Regions from separate parts of the Erysipelothrix larvae genome, predicted to be linked through region 1. Evidence: predicted binding sites of a transcription regulator. Region 1 holds the regulator's gene; each other region holds the start of a gene.
The links. The regulator HrcA, encoded in region 1, represses chaperone genes, less so after heat shock. The targets are predictions, from matches to a motif close to TTTTAGCACTNNNNNNNNNNNAGTGCTAAAA.

Region 1 (4,773 bases):
CATAGTCAACCCCAAGTAAGTTTTCTTCAGGAAACATAACTCCCGCATCGATGATTACAATTTCATCATCTTGTTCGAATACATACATATTCTTTCCAACTTCGCCCAATCCACCTAATGCGAAAATGAGTGTATCAGATTTCTTTATTTTTGTTTGATCCATAATTGCTCCTATTCTATTATCTTGAGATTTGAATCATCCCAAGGATTTTCTGTATTAATGGTATCGTAGAAAAGTACACCGTGTAGGTGGTCAATTTCATGTTGAAATACAATTGATGCATAATTTGATAATTGTATTACGATTTCTTTGTCTAAGAGTGCGTCATAAGCCTTAACTTTGACGCGCAAATGGCGTGGTACAAACCCCGCATGTTCTTCACGAATTGATAAGCATCCTTCACCTAAAGAAAGGGCACATTTTTTTTCTGAGTGTGAGATGATTCTTGGATTAACAAGCGCATACTCACTGACGATTTCTTCGTCATCATCATTATAATCAACAAGTCGAATCGCGGACATTTGCTTTGATACACCAATTTGTGGTGCAGCGATTCCAACAGCAGGTTGTAAGTTATTTGCCTCAGCTAAGGCTTCATCTTGCGAATCTCTTACATATTGTAACATCGTCATTAATGTTTCTCTATCCTCATCACTAAGAGGAAGTGGCACAGGTTTTGCCTGTGCACGCAAAACAGGATTTGGATCCTGTATAATTGTATCCATATTTATCTTCATATTCATTTTATGTTCTACTCCAAATTTGTCTAGTATATTATACGCTAAATCAAAGAAAAATTATAGCTATCTTTTGTATATAATACTAAAATATTTAAATAATTTAAAGTCTAACGATTTCAAAATGATGAGAATATGGTAATATAATACCATGAAACTAAGAAAAATTTCTCTTGCAATGCCGAAAGGTTACTCAAAATGGATTCATGCGTCAGTGATTTTATTGACGCTTTTTGGTTTATTTATGATTATATCGGCAACTGCAACAAAAGATGCTACAAGTTCAACTGCTTTATTAGTGGTAATTGCAAAGGAACTGTTTTTTATCACAGTTTCTTATTACATGATGGTATTACTGGCCCGAAGTTATAAACAAAAGACTTTCGAAAAGTATTATTGGCTTTTTTTATTGGTATTATTTATCCTTTTGATATCAACGATGGCTTTTGCTCCAGCACCAGGAAGTGATACCCGAGCATGGATTCGATTTTTTGGAATTACGATTCAACCTTCAGAGTTTGCGAAAATTGGCGTTATTCTCATTATGGCAAGAACTACTGGTGGGATAAAAAATAAAAACAAAACCGCATCGGATATTTTAACACATCCTATTATAATTGTTTCTATTATTGTAGGTATCGTAGTAATCGCACAAAAAGACTTCGGAAGTGGGTTAATTATATTAGGAATTGCTGTGTTTTGCTCCTTAGTCTCGTCACATGGGAGTCTGTACAAAACCCAAATTGTATTATTTGCATTAGCATTATTAGTTTTAATCCTGATGTTTTTATCCGTTACCGAATTAGGTATGGAAGTGATGAAGTTTGTTCATATCAGTGATTATATGATAAATCGATTTAAAACAAGTTTTGACCCTTTTGCAGATCGCTATGGACCTGGAATGCAAATATTTAACGGACTTGCTGCCTTTGTACAAGGGGGATGGTTTGGTGTTGGGTATGGAAAAGGATTCTTAAAATACAGCTATATCTTTGCAGTAGAAACCGATTCAATTCTTGCTTCAGTAGTTGAAGAGCTTGGTGTCATCTTTGGATTTTTACCAATATTCATTGGTTATGTGGTAATTGTGTTTGAGCTCATGAAAAATGCATTATTTATTAAAAATGAAAAAGACCGCATCATCTTAGTAGGTACAATTGCCTATATATTCTTCCATTTCTTCTTGAATGTTGGAGGCGTCACTGCACTCATTCCATTAACGGGGGTACCGTTGCTTTTTATCTCAGCAGGGGGATCTAGCCGTCTTGCAATTATGATGGCGATTGGATTATGTCAAAATGTAATTGCTAGAAATGCAGAATCGACAAAGATTCAAAATAGTAAATCATGAGAATCATTGCAGGAACCTATGGCTCACGAAAACTCTTCACATTGCCTGGAGATAACACTAGACCCAGCTCTGATCGTCTAAAAACAGCGCTTTTCAGCAAGATTGGTCCTTACTTTGATGGGGGAACCGGTTTGGATGTGTTTGCAGGCAGTGGTGCTGTTGGGCTTGAAGGGTTAAGTCGAGGGTTAGATTTTGTGACCTTTATTGAAAAAGAAAAATCCGCAGTGGGGATCATCAAAAAAAATATCCAGGCATTGGGAGTGACAGCCCAAACAAACGTTCTATCTGGTGATGCACGGGTTGTTACGCAAAAGATGTCTCAGCAATTTGATTTTATTTTTATGGATCCACCATATGCGTATGAAAATACGCTTGAAATCGCCCAAAACTTAGAAAAATGTGTTAAAATAGGTGGGATCATGATTATTGAAACGGATAAGAAACATAGTTTACCCGATACAATTGGATCCTTAATTAAAACAGATCAACGCGATTATGGCGTTGCACGATTACATACATATGAAATGCGATAAGCATTTCTTTTTCTTTTTAGCACTCAAATGTTGACAGTGCTAATTATTTTGATTATAATTATCACGTAGCATATAAGAGTGCTAGGAGGCGATGTGATGCTAACTCCAAGAAAAGTTGAAATCTTTAAAGCGATTGTCAAAGAGTTCATTACAACAGCTGAACCCGTTGGCTCTAAATTGTTGATTGAAAAGTACCAAATGCCGTATTCTTCAGCTACGATTCGTAATGAGATGCAAGACCTTGAAAAACTTGGGTTATTGGAAAAAACTCATACATCAAGTGGACGAGTCCCATCAAGCAAGGGATATCGTTTTTATGTAGAACATTATATGGAAGAGCAAGCGAATGTTGGAATTGAACATGCGATTACACGTATTTTTCAAGATCGTAAAGTTGGTCTTGAAGAGGCGATTAAGCAAAGTGTTAATATCCTAACTCAAATGACAAACCTCACATCAATGGTGTTAGGTCCCAGCTCAAATCAAGAGCGTCTAGAGAATGTTCAGCTGATTCCTGTCAACGATCGAAGTGCAATTGCGATTTTTGAAACTGAAAATGGACATGTAGAACATCGAATCTTCAATTTTGAATATTCTGTTAATGTGGATGAAATGCAAGCTTGTACAACAATTTTAAATGACAGACTTGTAGGAACGCCTTTATCAGAAGTAGTTGAGAAGATGGAAAGCCTGAAGCCTCTTCTATCACAGCGTTTAACGCAATATGAAATGCTGTTTGAAGCGTTTGTTGGAGCGTTTATGAAATTTGCTCAAGAAGAAGTTTATGCTTCAGGGCAATCCAACATGCTATATCAACCCGAGTTCTCTGATATTCATAAATTACGTGAATTAATGGAAATGTTGGAAAACTCACAGATGTGGAAAGAGTTGTCAATGTCACACGACAATCTGCGCCTTCGTAAAGGTGATCACAGTGAACTCGTTTGGATTGATGATATGGCTGTTGTTTCAGGATCTTTTGTCCTTGATGATGACCAAGAACACACACTGATGGTTGTCGGTCCAAGTAGAATGGAATATGGACGTGTTGTTTCGCTCGTTGAGTTTGTAACAACAATGATAGAAAAAGTCTATGGGAAAGGTGGCAATGATGAGCAAGAATAAGAAAAAAGCTGAAGAAAAAGAGCTCAAAAAGAATGATGAAGCAACGCTTGATCCAATTGTTGAAGCTTTAATGAAAGAAAATGAAGAATTAAAAACAGCATTAGAAGTAAGTAAAAATGATTACCTAAAAGTATTTGCAGATGCAGATAACATGAAAAAACGGTTAGAACGTGACTATGATTTATCCATGAAATATCGCGTTCAAACATTTGCACATTCGATTTTACCAGCGATTGATAATCTTGAAAGAGCCTTGAATCAAGAGGTGGTTGAAGGGCAATCATATCGTGATGGTGTGAAGATGATCTATGATCAAATTCTTGAAGCACTAAAACAAGAGGGTGTTGTGCAAATTGATGCATTAAACAAACCCTTTGACCCAAACATTCATCAAGCACTGGTTGCTGAAGCAGTAGAAGGGGTAGAACCCAATACAGTGGTTGAAGAATTTCAACGTGGGTATATGATTAAAGATAGAGTATTACGCGCTAGTTTAGTTAAGGTAAGCGAATAGGAGGAACTAACAATGAGCAAAATTATAGGAATTGACTTAGGTACTACCAACTCATGTGTAGCAATCATGGAAGGTGGCGAATCAAAAGTCATCACAAACCCTGAAGGAAATCGTACAACACCTTCAGTTGTAAGTTTTAAAAATGGTGAGAGAATCGTAGGGGACGCTGCAAAACGTCAAGTCGTTACTAACCCTAACTCAGCAGTATCGGTTAAACGTTTAATGGGTACCGATAAAAAGATTGAACTTGAAGGAAAAAATTATACACCTCAAGAAGTTTCCGCAATGATCTTAGGATATATTAAATCCTATGCAGAAGACTATCTTGGTGAAAAAGTAACACGTGCGGTTATTACTGTTCCTGCTTACTTTAACGATGCACAACGTCAAGCAACTAAAGATGCAGGTAAAATCGCAGGTCTTGATGTAGAACGTATCATTAACGAACCTACTGCAGCAGCATTAGCATTTGGTATCGACAAAACAGACACAGAACAAAAAGTCTTAGTATT
Region 2 (4,773 bases), 430 kb from region 1:
AATTGTGTTAGGATTATTCATTTGAGTCACTCCATTCAAAATGGAATGTCCCTTCCTTGTCCGTACGTTCAAAGGTATGTGCTCCAAAGAGGTCACGTTGTGCCTGAATTAGGTTTGCACTTGAATCTTTTGTACGAATTGCATCGTAGTAGCTCAATGCATTGGTAAATGCAGGGACACTAATACCGTTTTGAATCGCAAGCGATAAGACATTTCTTAACTCTGGTTGATAGTTATACACTGATTGATTAAATGAAGCATCGAACAATAAGTTTTCAAGCTCTGGATTTGTAGTATAAGCATCGGTAATTTTATTAAGGAACTTCGCACGGATAATGCATCCTTCGCGGAATATCTTCGCAATTTCACCATAATGAAGCGTCCAACCATATTCTTTTGATGCATGACGCATCAAGTCAAACCCTTGTGCATATGCAATAATCTTACTTGCATAGAGGGCTTTACGAACAGACTCTACAAATGCATTCTTATCTTCAGGATGCACGTTTTTGCCGTTGAATTTCAACATGTCACTCGCCTTAGTACGAATGTCTTTTTGTGATGACATGAAGCGTGAGAATACCGATGAAGCCAGTAGGGATGCATCAGTGCCTGTATTTAAGGCTTCTTCTGCAGTCCATTTACCCGTTCCTTTTTGACCCGCTCGATCAAGAATCACATCCACAAGATGTTTTCCAGTCTCTGGATCAATTGTTTTAAAGATTTGAGCGGTGATTTCAATCAAGAAGCTATCCAGTTCACCATTATTCCAGGTTTCAAACACATAGTGAAGTTCTTCATTGGTAAGACCACCCACATGTTTTAATAAGGCATAGCTTTCCGCAATTAATTGCATATCTGCATATTCAATACCATTGTGAACCATTTTTACATAATGCCCTGCACCATTGTCTCCAAGGTAGACACAGCATGGTTCACCATCTTTTTTCGCAGAAATATCAGTGAGGATTGATGCAACTTCTTGATACGCGTCAAGACTTCCACCTGGCATAATTGACGGACCAAAACGTGCACCTTCTTCACCACCGGAAATACCAACTCCGAGATAGCGAAGTTTCTTTTCAGTTACAGCGTGGTAACGTCGAATCGTATCCTTGAAAAATGAATTACCACCATCCATGATGATATCATTTTCATCAAGAAGTGGGAGCAGTTGATCAATTACAAGATCAACAGCACGTCCAGCTTGGACCATTAATATAATTTTACGTGGTGATGATAGCGAGTCAACAAAATCCTGAATGTCTTTGTACATGTGTAATCCTGCATCGGGATTCTCTTCAATTACTTTCTCTGCTACCGAAGTCGTCCGATTATAGATTGCAACCTCATATCCGTGATCACGGATGTTTAATGCTAGGTTTGAACCCATTACGGCCATACCAATAACGCCAATATCATTTTTATTCATAAAAATCCTCCTGAATATATTTTATAGTAAAAGTTCAACAAATCAATCTTTTCTTGATGAACCTTGAGCTGCCACAGCTTTCATTTTCGCCTCAATGGCTTGTTGATCGCCGAGGTAATACTTATCGATAATGTTGAAATAATCATCAAATTGATAGATAAGTGGAATTCCTGTAGGAATGTTAACACCCATAATTTCTTCTTCAGAAAGTTTTTCTAAGTGTTTCACAAGTGCTCGAATTGAATTGCCATGGGCAACAATCAAGACACGTTTCCCTTCAACCATCTTCGGTTTGATCTCATTGTTCCAATAAGGAAGCACCCGTTGAATGGTTGTTTCAAGAGATTCATTTAAAGGCAAGGTTGATTTATCTTCAACATCACGATAGGTTTCATCGTTACGTGGTGCACGTGGATCATCAAGATTTAATTCTGGTGGTAATACATTAAAGGAGCGCCTCCAAAGGAGTACTTGTTCATCCCCATATTTCTCAGCAGTTTCTTGCTTATTTAATCCTTGTAACGCACCATAGTGACGTTCGTTCAATCTCCAGTGTTTATGAACTGGAAGCCATACACGGTCAAGTTCATTTAAGACGCGGTCTAAAGTATGAATTGCACGTTTTAAATACGACGTGTATGCAATGTCAAAGTCAAAATCAGCTTCTTTTAGAAGTTTCCCCCCTTGAATTGCTTCTTCAATTCCTTTTTCTGTTAGATCAACATCAGTCCAGCCGGTAAAACGATTTTCTTTATTCCATGCGCTTTCGCCATGACGAATAAGTACTAATTTTGTCATATTTTATCCCTCCGTTTACGTTCATTTTAACTCATATGAACTTATTTTGAAAGTTCATCACCTTTAAATTCTATGAATAATGAGTAAACTGTAAAAATTCGCTGATTTAACGGAAAAAACTATCAAATATTCATCATTTTAGCACTTAACACTTGACAGTGCTAAAACAGAGTGATATATTAATACTGTAAGTTAGCACACAGGTACTTAGAGTGCTAAAAGGAGGCAAATTATGAGAAACCAAGTAACACGCAGACCACAAAACTTAATCGAATCATTTTTCAATGATGATGTATTTTCAAACTTCACGTATGGAAAAGACATTGATATTTATAGAAAAGACAATGCCTTTGTTGTAGAAGCAGATATCCCTGGATTTGACAAAGAAGACATTAGCCTTGATTTTAAAGGAGACATCCTTACAATCAGTGCTGAACGCAATGAAGAAGTAGAAGATACCTCGAAGAAAAATTATTACTATCGTTCACGTCAGGTAAAGCGATTCAATCGTCAAATTCGATTCAGTGATGTCAATGCACATGAAATTAATGCATCGTATGATAATGGGGTACTTAAGATCACTTTACCAATTATTCATCAAGAAACCGCTGATACTCGTAAGATTGAAGTAAAATAGCACAAATTGAAGAGGGATTTTCCCTCTTTTTTTGATTATTTGATGACATTCTTAAAAAGTGCCTTCTTTTTTTACAGGTATTGAGACTGAGAATGATATAATATCCTTAAGTAGGTGATCACACGATGAGTACTGTTTCTTTTGAAACACAAAGTATCTTAAATAAAATAAATGAAGCTGGATTTGAGGCGTATATCGTTGGTGGATTTGTTCGCGATATGTTGATGCAACATCGATCGTATGATATTGACATCTGTACCAATGCGCCGTATCAAAGTCTTGTAGATTTATTTCAAGAAATGAATTGTATAACCAATGAAGCATACGGGTCCATTGCTTTTAAGCAAGGTGAAGAATCCTTCGACATCACACATTTTCGAAAGGAATCCGATTATCGAGACAAACGCCATCCTTCACATGTGAAATTGGTTGATTCCATGATTGAAGATGTCTTTCGTCGTGATTTCACCATCAATGCCTTATTATATCATCCCGACAAAGGGGTGATTGATTTAGTAGGCGGACTCAATGATTTACAAAAAAATCAATTGAAAACAGTCTGCGATCCATACTTTAAGTTTTCTGAAGATCCACTGCGAATCGTGCGATTGTTCCGGTTTATGAGCCAATCAAATTTCTCTGTTGAACCAAACACCCTAGAAGCCGCTTTGTCACACATGCATCTACTGGGAGATTATAAGAAACATTGGACAAAAAATGAATTGTTTAAGATGCTAATGGGACAATATTTCTTAGATGTAAATACCGCATACCCGCAGTGTCTTTGTACCTTAATCCCAGAACTCAATCGTGCTCAAACGTTTAGTCAGGATAATCCCTATCACATCTATAATTTGTATGATCATACCTTGCATGTGATTCAAGGTGTTGAATCCATTGACTTAAAGATTGTGGCATTATTCCATGATTTAGGGAAATTGAATACGCGAATTTTTGTTGATAATCGTTCCCGTTTTCCAGGGCACGCTCAAGCGAGCTGTGAAATTGCGAAAGATTATCTTGAAGGATGGCATCTCGAATCAAAACTACGCAAATATATTTTAAACATGATTGCAATGCATGATGTTGATTTGGGGGATTCACGCCAACAACTGGCATCTTTTATTGTCACACATGGCTATGAATTTATCGTGGATCTTGTGGCATTTAAGAAAAGTGATAATGGTGCGAAATCAGAAAAAGCAAATTATCAATTGGAACGCTGTGAAACGTATACAACGTTATTAGAAGAAATCAAACAACAGGGTGTTTTCTCCGTTAAAGATCTCGCAATCACAGGGACTGATCTTGTGAATCTACAAATCGCATCACACCAACGAAAAACAATCTTAAATTATTGTCTTGAAAAGGTATTGAGTCAAGAAATAGCGAATACCTATGACGCACTCATCGAAACAGTAAGGAGGGTTCAAAGTGGCATATATTGATATTAAGAACATTCGTAAAACTTATGAAATAGGTGGCGTGCAAATTCATGCAGTTTCAGGCATTAACATTCAAATTCAACGCGGCTCATTTAATGTCATCGTTGGACCTTCTGGAGCTGGGAAAACAACCGTCATGAATATTTTAGGCGGTATGGATACACCCACTTCAGGAACGGTTGTTGTGGATGGAAAAGGGATTACGCGCCAAAGTGATCGGGAACTCACCAAATATCGACGCGACGATGTCGGGTTTGTGTTTCAAAGTTATAATTTAATACCCAACCTTACAGCGCTTGAGAATGTTGAACTGGCAACGCAGATATGTAAAGATGCCAAAGACCCAATCGAAACTTTAGAACAAGTTGGGTTAGGTGATCGTCTCAATAACTTCCCATCACAAATGTCTGGGGGCGAACAACAACGGGTTGCGATTGCGCGTGCGATTGCGAAAAATCCAA
Region 3 (4,773 bases), 970 kb from region 1:
CTTCAAGTGCTTCTTCAAGCATCCCTTCTTCAATATAGTAATAACGGTGGTATCCACATGGAATCATACCAAGGTCTTTTACTTGTTCCATTGAGAAGTTAAGTGCTTTGATGTTCTTAACCATATGTTTCTTCGTGATTTCACTTTCAGGATCCATCAATACATCAATGATGTCTTGTGTTACTTCACGACCATCAACATCCCATACACGATGCCAGTGGAAGTGGTTCAACCCTGCATACTTATGGAATAGTTTTTCATCATCTTTGTCATAACCCATTGCTTCATGGTTCATCTTATAAGAACCAATTGGTACATTACAAAGTCCAACAGTGCGTTTCCATCCACCTACTTTGATTGCAGCTTCTGTCACCATACCTGCTGGGTTTGTAAAGTTAACAAGCCATGCATCAGGACAAAGTTCTTTCATATCTTTAATAATATCTAAAATTACAGGAATTGTTCTAAATGCTTTGAAGATTCCGCCAGCACCATTTGTTTCTTGCCCTAACATACCATACTTAGCTGGAATTCTTTCATCGCGAATTCGCGCATCAAGGAGCCCTACACGGAATTGTGTTGTCACGAAATCCGCATCTTTTAATGCTTCACGACGGTTTAGTGTCAAATGAACATCCCAATCAAGACCTGCAGCTTCAACCATACGTTTCGCCATTGCGCCAACGATTTCAAGTTTTTCACGCCCGTCTTCAATATCAACCAACCAAATTTCGCGAATGTTCAAGCGATCTTGACGATTAATAAGTCCTTCAAATAATTCTGGTGTATAACTGCTTCCACCACCGATAGTAACAATCTTTAGTTTCTTACTCATAGTGTTCCTCCTGGTTTTTCATAAACTCATTGTAACGGTTGAATCCACTGTAAATCAATTAAATCCGCTAATTTGCACCATGATTTCACAATTTACTTCTTAGTGCTAAGAGTCATGAAATTTATTTCCACAAGGGTGTGCTATAATAATCTCAAAAGGGAGGCTTTACTAATGCACAAAGTATTTATTGGTACCTATACAAAGAAAGACAGTAAGGGTATATATACCGCAGATTTTGATTCAAACACCGGGACACTTGGCAATCTTTCATTGCTTGTGGAAACAAATAACCCTACATATCTGGACACACATAAACCAACAAACCGTTTGTTTAGTGTTGCGGATGTGAATGGACAAGGGGGAATTCATGTATTTGATTTAAACACAACACCACCAACACAGGTAGCTACATATGCTCAAGATGGAAATCCACCATGTTATGTACATTATGATGAAGCTACAGACACTACCTTTGACGCAAACTATCACATGGGACTCGTTCATGCGTATGAAAAAGGTCTTTTAGATAAAACGTTGCATTATGGTGAAGGGTCTCATGCTCACTATGTAAGAACCCATCCACATACAAAAGATTTGTATGTGTGTGATTTAGGTCTTGATATGGTTCATAAGTATCGTTTACTCAATGAGATTTCAACCTATATTACACCTAAAGGATTTGGACCGCGTCACATCGCATTCCATCCAACTCAACCTGTAATCTATGTGTTTGGTGAACTTTCAAGTGAAATCATTGTATTAAAAGATGATGAGTTTGAATTCACTCACATCCAAACACTCTCCACACTCCCTGCATCACAACAAGACGTGAAAAGTGGGGCAGCAATTCGCATTTCTGATGATGGAAGATTTGTGTATGCATCAAATCGTGGTCATGATTCAATCAGTGTCTTTGAAGTCAATGATGATGCTTCATTAACAATGATTCAAAACATTACTGCTGGGGGAAAACACCCGCGTGATTTCGACATCACACCTGATCAAGGTTACTTACTTGTTGCGAATAAAGACACCGATAACATCAGTGTCCTAAAACGTGATAAAGAAAGCGGACTTCTTGAAGTTGTTTCAACCGATTTCAACGCTCCTGAAGCAGTGTGTGTACATTTCATACGATAACACTAAGAACCCACTTGGGTTCTTTTATTTTTATACGGTTCAATTTAGGTTATAATATTCTTATTATAAATTAGGAGGATTTTATGTTCATCATCGGTTGTCATCAATCATTTTCTAAAGGCTATGCTCACCTTGCAACAGAAGCCAAGTCAATCAACGCCAATACATTTCAGTTTTTCACACGGAGCCCACGGGGTGGTAAAGCAAAACCTCTAAACATTGAGGATATCCATCAATTCAATACACTTGCAAACCATTACGGTATTACCCATGTCCTTGCGCATGCACCCTATACCTTAAACCCATGTTCCGATAAGGCGTATGTTCGTGAATATGCCGAGGAAGTGATGCGTGATGATTTATACCGCATGAGCTTCATTCCTGGTAGTCTCTATAACTTCCACCCTGGAAGTCATGTTGGTCAAGGGGTTGATGTTGCGATTCCTATGATCATCGACCACTTAAATCGCATAATCACTGAAGACCAAACAACCATCGTTTTATTAGAAACCATGGCGGGAAAAGGCAGTGAAGTGGGAAGAAGTTTTGAAGAGCTCGATGCAATTATCCAAGGAATCCACTTCAAAGACAAAATCGGTGTATGCCTTGATACCTGTCATGTGTATGATGCTGGGTATGATATTGTGAATGACCTTGATGGTGTTCTTGACGCCTTTGACTCAATCATTGGGTTAAACAAACTTCATGCAATTCATATCAACGACAGCAAAAACCCCTTTGCTTCGCATAAAGATCGTCATGAGAAGATTGGCCAAGGGTCCCTTGGAATTGATGCCTTCAATCGCATCATTAATCACCCGAAACTCAGACATTTACCATTCTATTTAGAGACACCCAATGAGATTGAGGGTTACAAACACGAGATTGATCTTCTAAGAAAGCTTCGAAAACATACCACATAACCTCGTTTTCATGACCACTTACCGATAAAATATTGAGAAGTAGGGTTGATTTTAATATTATAGAGTCACAGGAGGAGAACCCATGAAAATAAACGTGATTGTCGATGCGAATCACGATTCAGATACACTCACAATAACCTGTCATGAGATCACTCCTGAGATTGAAGCATTCATCAAGGAGTATGAAAACCAATCGGTTTTCGCGACACATAGGGGCAATGAGTTTCCACTCGCATTACAAGACGTTCTGTTCTTTGAGACAGAGAATGAAGTTGTATTTGCACACCTTGTCCATGCAGCCTATCAAACACGATACCGACTGTATGAACTGGAATCATTGTTACCCAATCACTTTGCGAGGATATCAAAATCAACAATCGTCAATATTAAAAAAGTAGAGTCAATACAACGGAGTATCGCAACGACTGTTCGTGAGATACAATTTCATGAATCACATAAAATAGTCTATGTATCCCGTAAGTATTATCCGGTATTGAAAGAGAAAATGGAGGAACGATCAATATGATCAGAAAAAACAAAGGAATTTATTGGGGAATTATCTTAATTCTCATCGCTGTCGCTACATTAGGCATTGCATTTGACCTTATTACAGGAAATGTTACCAAACTTATTTGGTCATTCTTACTGGGTGGCGTTGTACTCATTAACCTCGTTGAATTATCATGGGGAGGGGTATTCTTCCCATTGGCAATTATCGCCCATATCTACCGACCTGAACTTTCAATCCCACGAGGTTCTATGTGGGCAGTTTATACCGCAGCCTTACTGCTAACCATTGGGTTCCAAATGATTTCGCGTAACTTCAGGTCAAAAAAAAGAAAACGTGGATTCAAAGTTAACGTAGATGGCGAAGATATCTATGTAAGTGGAAAACATGTAAAAGATAAAGTAAAAGAATCCGTAGGTGGCTTTGGAAGTTCTTATTATGAAGAAAACGAAGGTGAAATTGTTTACGTTGAAAACAACTTCGGGGATGCTTCTCGGTATGTAAATTCCATAAACCTCAAGCGTGCAGAAGTGGAAAATAACTTCGGAAACCTTCGGGTTTACTTTGACAACGCGGTCTTCTCACCATCTGGTGCAACCATTAAAGTTGATTGTAACTTCGGGAAAACAACACTTTATTTACCCCGTGATGTGAACATCATTAATAATGTGACTACATCCTTGGGTGCTGTGACAGGAAGTGGTAATCGTGCAAGTGTTGAAGGTGCGCCTACAGTCGTCGTTGATGGTGATGCAGCATTTGGTAATATCGATATTGTCATAATCTAAGGGTTCATTCCTAAAAGGCCTAAAATCTTGTATTTCAGGCCTTTTTTTCATAAGAAGAATCCGTATATCATTGAGATCACAAACAAAAAAAACCAATCCTTTCCTAAGTATTTATAAGTGCATCACATTCAAAAAGTGTCGCACAATATCATGAAAAGGATCAGTTATTGGTTTTATCAGTTCGTTATAAACGGGCCACATCTAACATTCCTTGCAAAAGCAAGACGAGGTTTACTTCAAAATCACGGTATAGATAGTTGCGTATATATCGTGTATTTCCACCTGTGAGAATCCACGTACACTCAGATCCAAGTTCAATTTCGATGCGCATTCCTACACCTTCAATTGCGCCTATCGCTCCATATACAGCACCATTAAGCATATTTGTCTCTGTGGATGTTGCGATGACTTTATCGACATTGATTTCGTCAACCTCTGGAAGCAAGTCTGTGCGCTTATGAAGCGATTCCAAACCCATTCTTAATCCTGACAAAATCAAACCCCCTTGAAACTTATCTTGATTTACGACTTGAATGCTCGTCGCGGTTCCTAAATCAAAAACAATAAAAGGTTGTGGGT

Region 2: the regulator HrcA is predicted to act here: its motif matches at 2,367-2,397, upstream of AOC36_RS03455 (Hsp20/alpha crystallin family protein).
Region 3: the regulator HrcA is predicted to act here: its motif matches at 916-946, upstream of AOC36_RS10010 (lactonase family protein).

What each region holds. Positions count from the first base shown of each region.
Region 1 is NZ_CP013213.1:1,186,073-1,190,845, reverse strand. It holds gene rnjA (ribonuclease J1) at 1-163, opposite strand, end outside; gene def (peptide deformylase) at 172-726, opposite strand; gene AOC36_RS05500 (FtsW/RodA/SpoVE family cell cycle protein) at 890-2,089, shown strand; gene rsmD (16S rRNA (guanine(966)-N(2))-methyltransferase RsmD) at 2,086-2,622, shown strand; gene hrcA (heat-inducible transcriptional repressor HrcA) at 2,719-3,747, shown strand; gene grpE (nucleotide exchange factor GrpE) at 3,734-4,261, shown strand; gene dnaK (molecular chaperone DnaK) at 4,274-4,773, shown strand, end outside.
Region 2 is NZ_CP013213.1:756,163-760,935, forward strand. It holds gene zwf (glucose-6-phosphate dehydrogenase) at 1-21, opposite strand, end outside; gene gndA (NADP-dependent phosphogluconate dehydrogenase) at 14-1,432, opposite strand; gene gpmA (2,3-diphosphoglycerate-dependent phosphoglycerate mutase) at 1,475-2,230, opposite strand; gene AOC36_RS03455 (Hsp20/alpha crystallin family protein) at 2,463-2,867, shown strand; gene AOC36_RS03460 (CCA tRNA nucleotidyltransferase) at 2,993-4,315, shown strand; gene AOC36_RS03465 (ABC transporter ATP-binding protein) at 4,302-4,773, shown strand, end outside.
Region 3 is NZ_CP013213.1:2,159,776-2,164,548, forward strand. It holds gene AOC36_RS10005 (6-phospho-beta-glucosidase) at 1-835, opposite strand, end outside; gene AOC36_RS10010 (lactonase family protein) at 1,007-1,975, shown strand; gene AOC36_RS10015 (deoxyribonuclease IV) at 2,059-2,898, shown strand; gene AOC36_RS10020 (LytTR family DNA-binding domain-containing protein) at 2,981-3,424, shown strand; gene AOC36_RS10025 (LiaF transmembrane domain-containing protein) at 3,421-4,194, shown strand; gene AOC36_RS10030 (type III pantothenate kinase) at 4,379-4,773, opposite strand, start outside.